Regions from separate parts of the Paenibacillus amylolyticus genome, predicted to be linked through region 1. Evidence: riboswitches for the same ligand, from Rfam matches in the RefSeq annotation. Region 1 holds a riboswitch; the other holds the start of a gene.
What was found. Region 1 has a riboswitch for cyclic di-AMP ahead of V6668_RS00150 (3D domain-containing protein). Riboswitches for the same ligand answer to the same signal wherever they lie in the genome.
Positions count from the first base shown of each region.

Region 2: linked by a shared signal. The riboswitch ahead of V6668_RS10600 (C40 family peptidase) and the one ahead of V6668_RS00150 (3D domain-containing protein) in region 1 are both predicted to bind cyclic di-AMP.

Region 1 is NZ_CP145892.1:31,212-36,387, reverse strand. It holds gene yabG (sporulation peptidase YabG) at 1-116, opposite strand, end outside; gene rsmA (16S rRNA (adenine(1518)-N(6)/adenine(1519)-N(6))-dimethyltransferase RsmA) at 176-1,078, opposite strand; gene rnmV (ribonuclease M5) at 1,083-1,628, opposite strand; gene V6668_RS00150 (3D domain-containing protein) at 1,784-2,968, opposite strand; cyclic di-AMP (ydaO/yuaA leader) riboswitch at 3,242-3,495, opposite strand; gene V6668_RS00145 (TatD family hydrolase) at 3,737-4,507, opposite strand; gene V6668_RS00140 (HD domain-containing protein) at 4,842-5,176, opposite strand, start outside.
Region 2 is NZ_CP145892.1:2,328,200-2,333,375, reverse strand. It holds gene V6668_RS10615 (carbohydrate-binding protein) at 1-24, shown strand, start outside; tRNA gene V6668_RS10610 (tRNA-Leu) at 170-253, opposite strand; gene pelA (pectate lyase) at 430-1,392, opposite strand; cyclic di-AMP (ydaO/yuaA leader) riboswitch at 1,811-1,942, shown strand; gene V6668_RS10600 (C40 family peptidase) at 1,948-2,412, shown strand; gene V6668_RS10595 (carboxymuconolactone decarboxylase family protein) at 2,486-2,815, opposite strand; gene V6668_RS10590 (hypothetical protein) at 2,957-3,175, opposite strand; gene V6668_RS10585 (hypothetical protein) at 3,295-3,624, opposite strand; gene V6668_RS10580 (xanthine phosphoribosyltransferase) at 3,722-4,303, opposite strand; gene V6668_RS10575 (hypothetical protein) at 4,508-5,176, shown strand, end outside.

The DNA.
Region 1 (5,176 bases):
GCAATCAGCCGGAACTCAGTCCCTTTAATGACCGCAGCATCCAACTGGAGGCCTTCCACCCGAAAAGTCACATCGCCGCCGTATGACTTCCGAACGACCAAGTCTCCGATATTCATCAACGTAATCACCTCTACCCCATCGTATGGGCAGAGACCCGGTTTGGTTCATTCAAATTTTACAGCGCTGCACGTACCCCTGCTTCCCACATTACGGTGCTGAGTGTGGCATACTCTTGCAGACTCAATGTCTCTCCACGCCGGGACGGTTGAATACCTGCCTGCTCCAGCAGAATGTCTGCCTGTTCCCGGTTCTCCTTTGTGAAGAAACGTGCCTTCAAGTTGTTTGAGATTGTTTTTCTCCGCTGAGCAAAAGAAGCCTGTACCACTTCGAAGTAGTGTGCTTCATCCGGAATCTCCACTGGTGGCTGCTCACGCACCTTCAGCTTAATGACAGCTGATTCCACATTAGGTTGCGGAATGAAGACCGTAGGAGGCACAATACACACAAGTTCCGGCATACTGTAGTACTGAACTGCGATGCTCAGACTGCCATAGTCTTTTGATCCAGGTGCAGCAGCCATGCGTTCAGCCACTTCTTTTTGGATCATGACAACAATGCTGTCTACCGGCAGCTTCTCTTCCAGCAGTTTCATCATGATTGGAGTCGTTACATAATAAGGCAGGTTAGCTACGACACTGACTTTGTCCACGGATGCAAAATCCGTATTAAACAACTCAGCCAGATCAAGCTTCAACACATCCCCATGATGAACACGTACATTCGAATAAGGCTGCATCACTTCTCCCAGGATTGGGATCAAGCGCTGGTCAATCTCTACGGCTGTGACGGGACCGGCTACCCGAGCCAGTCGCTCCGTGAGGGCTCCAATACCCGGCCCGATCTCCAGTGCGCCCTTAGACTCGTCCAGATCGGCTGCATTAACGATTTTGTTCAGTATATTTTGATCGATCAGAAAGTTCTGACCCAGACTTTTCTTAAATGAGAATCCGTGTCTTTGAATAATCTCTTTCGTACGCTTGGGCGTTGCAATTTCAATCGTCTCTTCCATGTTCTTCATATGCTCACAATCCTTCACGTTCAATTTGCGCTAATGCTGTAGAGAATTCTTCCCGTGTAATCTGAAATACACTGAGACGTTTGTGGAACTGCTTCCCGTTACAATAACCGATGCCTAGCAGATTGCCCATCTCCATGCGACGTGCAGCAGCCTGCGGATGCACGATAAGTCCTGCCGCGATCAGGTCCTCCCAATCGATCAGGCTCGGAGCACCTTCGTATGAAGTATGTACGCGCGCCAGAGCATGACGGATCGCCTCTGGTGAGGCATTCTCCACCCCAATGTCCCCTTTGCGCGTTGCATCGGCTTCCGGAATGAAGGCATGCTTGCAACCTGGCACCTTGTTCGCAATAATTTTTCGAATGCGTTCGCCAGCATGATCCGGATCTGTCAGTATAATGACTCCCCGTCTCTCCTGAGCAAGCGCAATCCGCTTCAGAATGCGTTGGTTGATAGCTGATCCACCTGTTTCTATGGTATCGGCCTCCACGGCCCGACGGATAGCTACCGTATCGTCACGGCCTTCCACCACAATGACTTCTTTTATCATGTTCCATTTCTTCCTTTCTAACGCAAAAAGAAGAGGAATATCCTCTTCTCTGCCAAACGGCGGGGGAGACTGAATTCAGACTCCTCCGCCGCATATTCCGCATGAATCATTCATGCAACTATTTTATAGCATTCCCATTTCAAAGTAAAACGATTTTAGTTCGCTTCCGGCTTCACCGGACCGATCACGTAGACCGTCTTGCCTTTCTTACGTCCAAAATTCAGGGCATGCTTCACACTGTCATAATACACATCAATTTTGTTGCCTTTAATGGCACCGCCTGTATCTTCCGCACGACGGAATCCCAGACCTTCGATATATACCCACCAGCCAATTGGAATGACTTTGGGATCAACCGCAATGGTGCGTCCTTCCGTTACACGAGTACCGGAAGCTGTTTTAGTTCCAATGCCAGGCTCTTCGGAAGAGTAGGCAGTCATGGATACATTTTTAAGTACTTTGGAGTATTTAAAAGAAGTCCCGGATACGGTAATCACTTTGCTGCCCGAGGCAGATGTTTTCTTCGAGTTCGTTGTTGTAGCCTTTTTGGTTGTTGAAGTTTGAGCCGATACGGTCTGAATCTCAGGTTCTTTCACGACCGGTTTTGCTTTGGTGCCGACAGCGATCACTTTATCTACACGATTATTAGCGACAGATTTGCCGACCATTTTTTTGGAGACCAATTCTCCATCCTGAAATACCTTTTCGATATGCTGTACAATTGTGCCTTCTTTGCCGTTCACAACGACACGGTTATCACCTTTGTACAAGCTAGGGTCAGCCGTTTTAATGACTTTGTAAGCGATCGGTTGCTCTACATCCACTGTACGCTTTGTTACGCGCACTACACGGATCTTCATCTCCGCTTTGATAGCAGTTCCAAGCGCCGGATACACTTTATCATTACTTTCAACTTGAATACCTGATTTTTGAATTGCATCTTCTACCGATGAATCGGTTGTATACAGAGTCTTGGTGTCTCCGTCTGCCGTAATGTTAACTGGAACGGCCCGCTCAATAACGATTCGGTCTCCATCTGTAATCGCCCCATTCATGGACATGGATACCTTATCGTGAGGGCTGACTGTGATCGACTGCTCCTCCAGCATTTCCTGAAGCATTCCTGTACGAGTCTCTACCACCTGAGCTTTGCCATCAATAACCAGCGAAATTTGTTTCCCGGCCTGACCGTAAACGACTAACAAGATCATGATTGTAAGCGCAATTGAGAAAATCGCGATCAATGCCATTTGACGCATGTTCTCATGCTTCCACCGCAACGCGAAAGACTTACTGGATGATCGTGACTCATGGGTCTCTTCTGGTTGGAATGTGCCCACTTCTCCGTCCTCCTTCATAGCCTCGCCGTCTAAAGTAATGCATGATGTCTTTGACGTGACTATACCAAATTTTCTACAGAACACAGATTGGACCAACATAATCCGGTTCTGCACCATGAATCAATCTTCGCAACATGATGTCATCCTCCTGAATACCTACCGTATGATGACAATATTTCTTTTATTCAAAAACAAAAAAGCCAAAGAAAGAGTGTAAGAGGAACTCTTTCGTGGCTTCCGAATGATTCTGAATATCGGAAATTCATGCACGAGGTTGCCTCTCTTTTTCCGCTTGCGAGGTTAGCTGTCGGGTTCGGGCGAAAGAGAGCCGCCCTATCTTGGGTCACCCGCTCATGGCGGACGCCCTTGAATTCACCCCGAGACCCAAAGAAGAAATCAAATACGGCTTCGCAGTTCCCTTCGCTGCTTTTGGGTCAGCGAACGTTGCGCATCGGCCAAATACACCGATGTTTAAGCCCTATTGGTTCCCCCGCTCTCCGTTAACGGAGACTCAGCGAGACTGATTCATGAAAGTAATGTTGTTTCATCGGAAAGTGTCCCTTTGTTCATCCCCCGAACATCTGTCCAATTTTCCGCACAACAATTCACTGAAAAGATGATATCCTGTTTTGATGCATGTTGTAAAGCGTTGATCAAGTACGTTTTTCTGAATATTTGGTTAAAATATTGTAATATTCTTGATTTATTTGGATCAAAGGGCAAATTACCTCCGCTTACCTGCCTTTTTCACCTCATTTGCTCGTTTTTTTAACGAATCCCAAATCGTTCCATGGCATTTTTGGTTGTTATTGCAGCAATTTCCTCCACCGAAATGCCTTTAATTTCCGCAGCTGCCTCTGCAACCAGACGTACATGCGCTGTCTCATTTCGCTTCCCACGATAAGGGTGCGGTGTCAAATATGGAGCATCTGTTTCAATGAAAAACCGGTCCATAGGAACCTTCTCCAGCACCTCTTTGGGTTGCTTTGCATTTTTGAATGTGATCGGTCCTCCGAAGGAGAGATGGAAGCCCATATCGAGGCAACTTTTTGCTGTTTCCCAGCTGCCCGAGAACGAGTGCATCACACCACCAACTTCACCCGCCTTCTCTTCACGCAAAATTCTTATGATATCCTCATGCGCATCCCGATTATGGATGACAATTGGCATGTTCACTTCACGCGCCAAAGCAATTTGTTGTCGTAATACGCGATGCTGTATTTCTTTTGGTGAAGTATCCCAGTGATAATCCAATCCAATCTCACCGATCGCAACCACTTTTTCATGCTTGCATAAAGATGCAATCCACTCCAAATCGCCCTCCTGCATTGTGATCGCATCTACAGGATGCCACCCTACAGCTGCATATATAAAGTCATATGTTTCAGCGAGTTTCATTGTGGTTGGAATTGTCTCCCGGTTAAAGCCAATGTTGATCATGCGACCAACTCCTGCATCCACAGCACGCTGAATCATGTCCTCGCGGTCCTCGTCGAATTGTGGTGCATCCAGATGTGTATGTGTGTCGAACAGCATCATGTCTGTATCTCCCTTCATGTCGAAATAACGACTATCTTTTTTTTTCAAAATCCAATTTGTAAAATTCAATAATTCAATGACTCATACATAAAACATTTTGGGTAATCTGTGTATTACATCATTACGTTTGTTTCTTCACAACTACAATATATAGAAGATATACGGATATTCTGATCTATATATTGCTAATTGTGCTCATTCTGCCTGCTTGCATTTACAAAATTATGTCGATCTACATATACTCCCCATTAAAGCAGATTACTGTATCATGGAAAATAGCTCTTTTAGAAAGTGTTTTGATATCGAAATTCTTCATCGGATTATACCCACATGATTACAAGAAATAGGGGCGTATATGTGACGGTAATTCGTGAATAATCGCATCCACCTTGTTTTGCGGGTAATACAAATGATGTTTCCCTCGGTGAAGCCCACTGATGGAACGGACAATGTCAGATACTTCTGACAACTCACGTAAATTGTCCTGTCGATCCAGAAGAAGAATCTGCTTATCTGTGGATTCATCCGGACGAAACACATCATACGGATTATCCGAAGGAAAATCAATTTCAAGATCATATTCGGGATCGAGGCCAGCCTGTACAAAAGCTTCCCGAATCTCTTCCATCATTGTCAAGTCGACCTGTTCAAGCTCTACATACTTATATA
Region 2 (5,176 bases), 2.3 Mb from region 1:
GTTAATGTTACCGCAGCACAATAAACGTTCCGTATGGCTGATGGAAGACATTTGCTGTACGTGCAGCTAAGCACTAACCTCTTGGATACTCATCACTAAAGTTAGTGTTATATCAAAAAATGCAAAAAAAGACTCCTTAAGCGTTAGCTTAAGGAGTCTTTTTTTTAGATGCGGTCGAGAGGACTCGAACCTCCACGGGGGTTAGCCCACACGGACCTGAACCGTGCGCGTCTGCCAATTCCGCCACGACCGCATATTGTATCTCCGTCATCCATATCGGCGACAAGAAATAATATATCATGCGTAATCTATCATGTCAACACTGAAAATAATAACAATAAAGCCCGAATCAGACGTCCATGTCGATTCGGGCTTTACCTTTAACTGCTGCTAATAGTTTGGTTCATTAATACGGAAGCATACTACAAATTACAGCTTGGAAGGCCAGTTGCCATACCATGCATAACCGCCTCTTCTTTCTTTATCAATATCACTTAATTTGTATTTAACTACCCCGTCACGACCAATAAAGATTGGTTTATCCGTTCCGATCTCATAGAAGCGTGCCCAAATTGGTGCAGCTTTGGAATCAGCGATAATTTTACTATCTCCATTAGCTCTTTCATACTTGTAACCCGTAATTTTCACTTTGTTAAACCAAGCCTCCGCTCCTTTAATGGATGCGGTAATTTTAGCGTTAGCAGGTCTGGTTTTCAGAAATTTAACAATCGTTACACTCTCTCCAGCTGTCAGCGATGGCACTTCGTAGATTCTTGCGCTCGCTGGTTTAAGAGAGCTGGAATCATGTTGTTGTCCCCATGCTGTCAGCTTACCACCTGAAACGACCTGTGTATTCAGAATCGCCTCCACACCTTTGGCAACTGAATTTTTACTGCGGTTAGCAAGTGTACTGTCGATAAATGAGAAATCACCTTTGCGTGCTGCTACTTCATCCAGCATGATCATTACATTAATCATGGCATCATCATTGTAAGTGATGTGCTTGTGGTATCCGGAGCTTTGGTAAACTTGTGGCCATCCGCCGTTTGAATACTGCATGTTGATCAAAAAGTTAATTCCTTTGATTGCAGCTGTGGAGTAACGCGGATCATTTGTCTTTTTAAATTCCTTCGCCAATCTTCTAATTTCTGAGTATGTAGCCTTGTTGTCTATCGTGGACTTTGCCCACTCTCCACTTGTCTGTTTATAATCTTTTCTCCAACCTCCATCCGGCAGCTGGTTCTTAAAAATATCAGAAATACTCGCTGTAGTACCCGACGCATCTGCAGCAGATACCGTCCCTACAGGGAGAACTGCCATTCCAACTACTGAGAACACCATCGTACATGCCAGGACAAAAGTAATTATTTTCTTCGCTTTCAAATGTAACACTCTCCTATGTTCGTTTTTATAAATCTTCCACTTCTACTTTACGTATGATATACGCCCCAAACCTCCTTTATTTGTATTTATCGCATAATAAAATCAATTTTCATCCAATATGTGGATTGGATAATCAGATAATATGCAAAAAATCGATTTTTGTCAATATATGCAACTTAATGAATATAATCTCTCTAATTCTACATAACGGGATAGTCCTTTTAACTCATGACAAACCTATTTATTTATCCAAATTCGTCTTAAACGAACCAATAATGACGTTTTTGTCATGAATGATACCCAAACTTGATCCCTTCTTTCATATAAAAACCTTAATTCCGCTAACATTGAGGTATTACGAAGGGTTTTAAATGGGTTTGACAATTACGCATTTATGCAATATAGTTTCAAATAGTTACAAAAACTTAATTATTCATTGCCGAGTTTCATGTTTGAAAACGGGGGAACCAATTTGGGTGAATTATTCTTATACATAGGAAATATAGGGAACCTTCTACCGAACCCTTAGCTAACTCCGTAGGCATCGAAGGGAGAACATTGATTTTGAAAAAACTGATTATCTCCATTTTTGGAGCAGCTGTATTATTTACATCCGGGGCAACAAGCACAGAGGCAAGCAGTATCAACTCCGTAGTGAACAACATGACAGGTATTCCTTACAAATGGGGTGGCACAACTGTAGCCGGCTTCGACTGTTCTGGTTTTATGAGATATCTTTTCAACAAATACAGCATTGAATTACCACGTACTTCGCAGCAGCAAGCCAAAGCAGGTACTCCCGTATCCAAGAGCAATGTTCGGACAGGTGATCTGGTGTTCTTTAATACAACAGGCAAAGGCATTTCACATACAGGTGTATATATCGGCGGCGGACAATTCGCTCATGCCTCCAGCAGTAAAGGTGTAAGCATCACGAAGTTATCGAATCCATACTTCAATGATCGTTATGTAACAGCACGTCGGGTAACTGGACAGTTTATGTATGATAAAATGTTAGGTAAAATGTGATTCACATACAAAAAGGCATCGGTTATTAACCGGATGCCTTTTTTGCACTTAAAAATGTATGTTGCATTGCTTACTAATGCAGCGCCTTCTGCACTCGCATCGCACCCTGAGACAGGGCATGTCCTCCACCAACAGCTCCAGCCACGGCTACGGTCTCCATAATCTCCTGATCTGTTGCTCCCTTGGCACGGGCTTCTTCTACATGGTAGAAAGTACATACCTCATTGTTGGCGAATAATCCAATGCCAAGTGCAATTAGCTGTTTTGTCTTCGCATCAATCACGCCAGGTTGGAAGCATTCTCCGGTAAACTCATGATACGACTTCACCACACCTGGCAGCACATCGCTTAATGCTCCAATCTGATCCTTGTAGGCATGAACTTTATCATTCATCAATGTCATGGCTTGTAGCACACCCTCTCGGCTATAGTTACAGATCTTCCTCACTGTACCTATCTTCTCTCCCGAGTGAGCCAATTATGCCAAGAAATCATGGTAATTCCAAACATTTAACGCTCATGGCTCTGCCATAATTATAAGCTGTTACTCACTAAGTGGACTCTGGCGCGGCTCGCTGAACAGCTGATAGCTGTAACCTCGGTCCAGCTTAACGACACGTCGATTCTGACGACGGATAAGTACCTGCTCGCCATCCCAGGCAACCACAATGCCCTTCACGTCGTTCGATTCCAGCTCGTCCCGTACGACTCTAACTTTCTCACCTGACAGACGCAGGGCGTCCAATTCTGTATCACTAATCATCTTCATGGCTCCTATATTTCAAATTTATTTACAAAAAGAGACCTAAATGAAAAGTCATTTAGGTCTCACGTGACTGTATTGGACTGTCATGTCATTCGAAATTATGTCCCGACTGAAAGTTACCGCTGCGCGTGCTCTTTGCTGTCGTTCTTCTCGAACCAAAAATCAAGCACTTTGGCGGACATCACACGTTCTTCAAGGTACTCCACTTGATGCGGTGTAAATTGTTCTTTCCAAGAGAAGGACAACTCTTCGCACAAGCCTACAATCGTCAGTAATTCTGACCAGGCAACATAGCGTTTGTACCAGAAAAATTGAGGATGTTCAATCATATAGGGATAAAGGTCATCGAATTCCGTATGTTTACAATCCAGGGCACGTTCAAAATGAACTTTCGATTCCGCCAGCTTATCATTAAAAAATTGTTCTGTTGCCGGTTGGTTCCCCATGGTGTTGCCTCCTCTCCCTAACATAACCCCATTATAAATGAAATCGGCGGTCATGCAAAGGCATAGTTCAAAAAATAGGCCCTATTCCTTTAAAATGTCACATTTCGTTATCGTCAAATTGTACTGTTCCATCGTTCAGGGAACGAATGCGTACCAAGGCTTCCACCGGAATACCCTGTTCACGAATCGTGCGTGCCCCCGCCTGAAAACTTTTCTCGACCACAACGCCGAATCCGACGAGTTCCGCACCGGAACGCTCGATAATTTTGATGACGCCACGAGCGGCATCTCCATTGGCAATGATATCATCAATGAACAAAATGCGGTCATTCTCATGAATGAACTCGCGGGATACCATAATGTCAGTTACAATTCCTTTGGTAAAGGACGGTACACGTTCACAGTAAGCATCAGGATCAGCCAGAAGTGTTTTTTTGCGACGGGCGAATACAAGGGGCACCCCAAGTTCATAGGCTGCTGCAAAAGCAACCGGAATCCCTGAGGATTCTACCGTGATTACCCGAGTTACTCCACTTTCACGAAAACGGGCAGCAAACTCACGTCCCATCTCCATCGTTAATGCAGGATCAATCTGGTGGTTCAACAGACCATCCAGCTTTAATACTTGATCCGAGATAACCACACCTTCTTGTAATATTCGTTGTTTCAATAATTCCATGATTTGACCTCCCAAGCCTATCCTATGAGGTAAAAGTATCATATATCTATCTATAAGTTCAAGCGAAATTGCCTGGGCGCTGTCCTTGAGACGCATTTCAAGCCAAAGCTCATTATCGATTGTCATGACTTTCGTGGGTCAAGCATACCTTGTACCATGGTACCCGCATGTCCAAACTATACAGGGGCCTGAGAGGGGAAACACATGAAACAGGCATTTCGGGTGCTGCAGATCGCATTTACATACATCGGAACGGTTGTCGGAGCCGGCTTCGCTACAGGGCAAGAAATTTTGCAGTTTTTTACCCAGTATGGCAAATGGGCCACCATCACCATAGGCTTATCCACCATGCTCTTTGTCTGGTTAGGTACCAAAATGATGCTGATCGCTCACGATACCGGGTCCCGCTCTTATGAGGATCTGAACAAACATTTATTCGGCCATAAGGCGGGCAAATGGATCACCTGGGTGACCCTTCTCATTCTCATTGGCGTGAACAGTGTCATGCTTGCCGGAGCAGGCTCCGTTTTTGTCGAGCATCTGGGTTTGCATTATCAGACAGGTCTGATCGTCACACTTGTAGGGACATATCTGCTTCTCGGTCGGGGCATTCAAGCCATCCTACAAATGAATAGCATCGTCGTGCCCATGATGCTCCTGTTATCTCTGCTCATGATCACAAGTACCATCCATCATCCAGGTGCTTCCCGATTCATCACACTGACGACAGACTCAAACCCTATTCAAGTGTGGCTGTCTCCACTGTTGTATACTTCATTCAATCTGGTGTTGGCTCAAGCTGTTCTTGTGCCAGTAGGTAACCAGATCCGTAGTCGGAATGTGCTGAAGTGGGGTGGAGTGGTGGGTGGAATT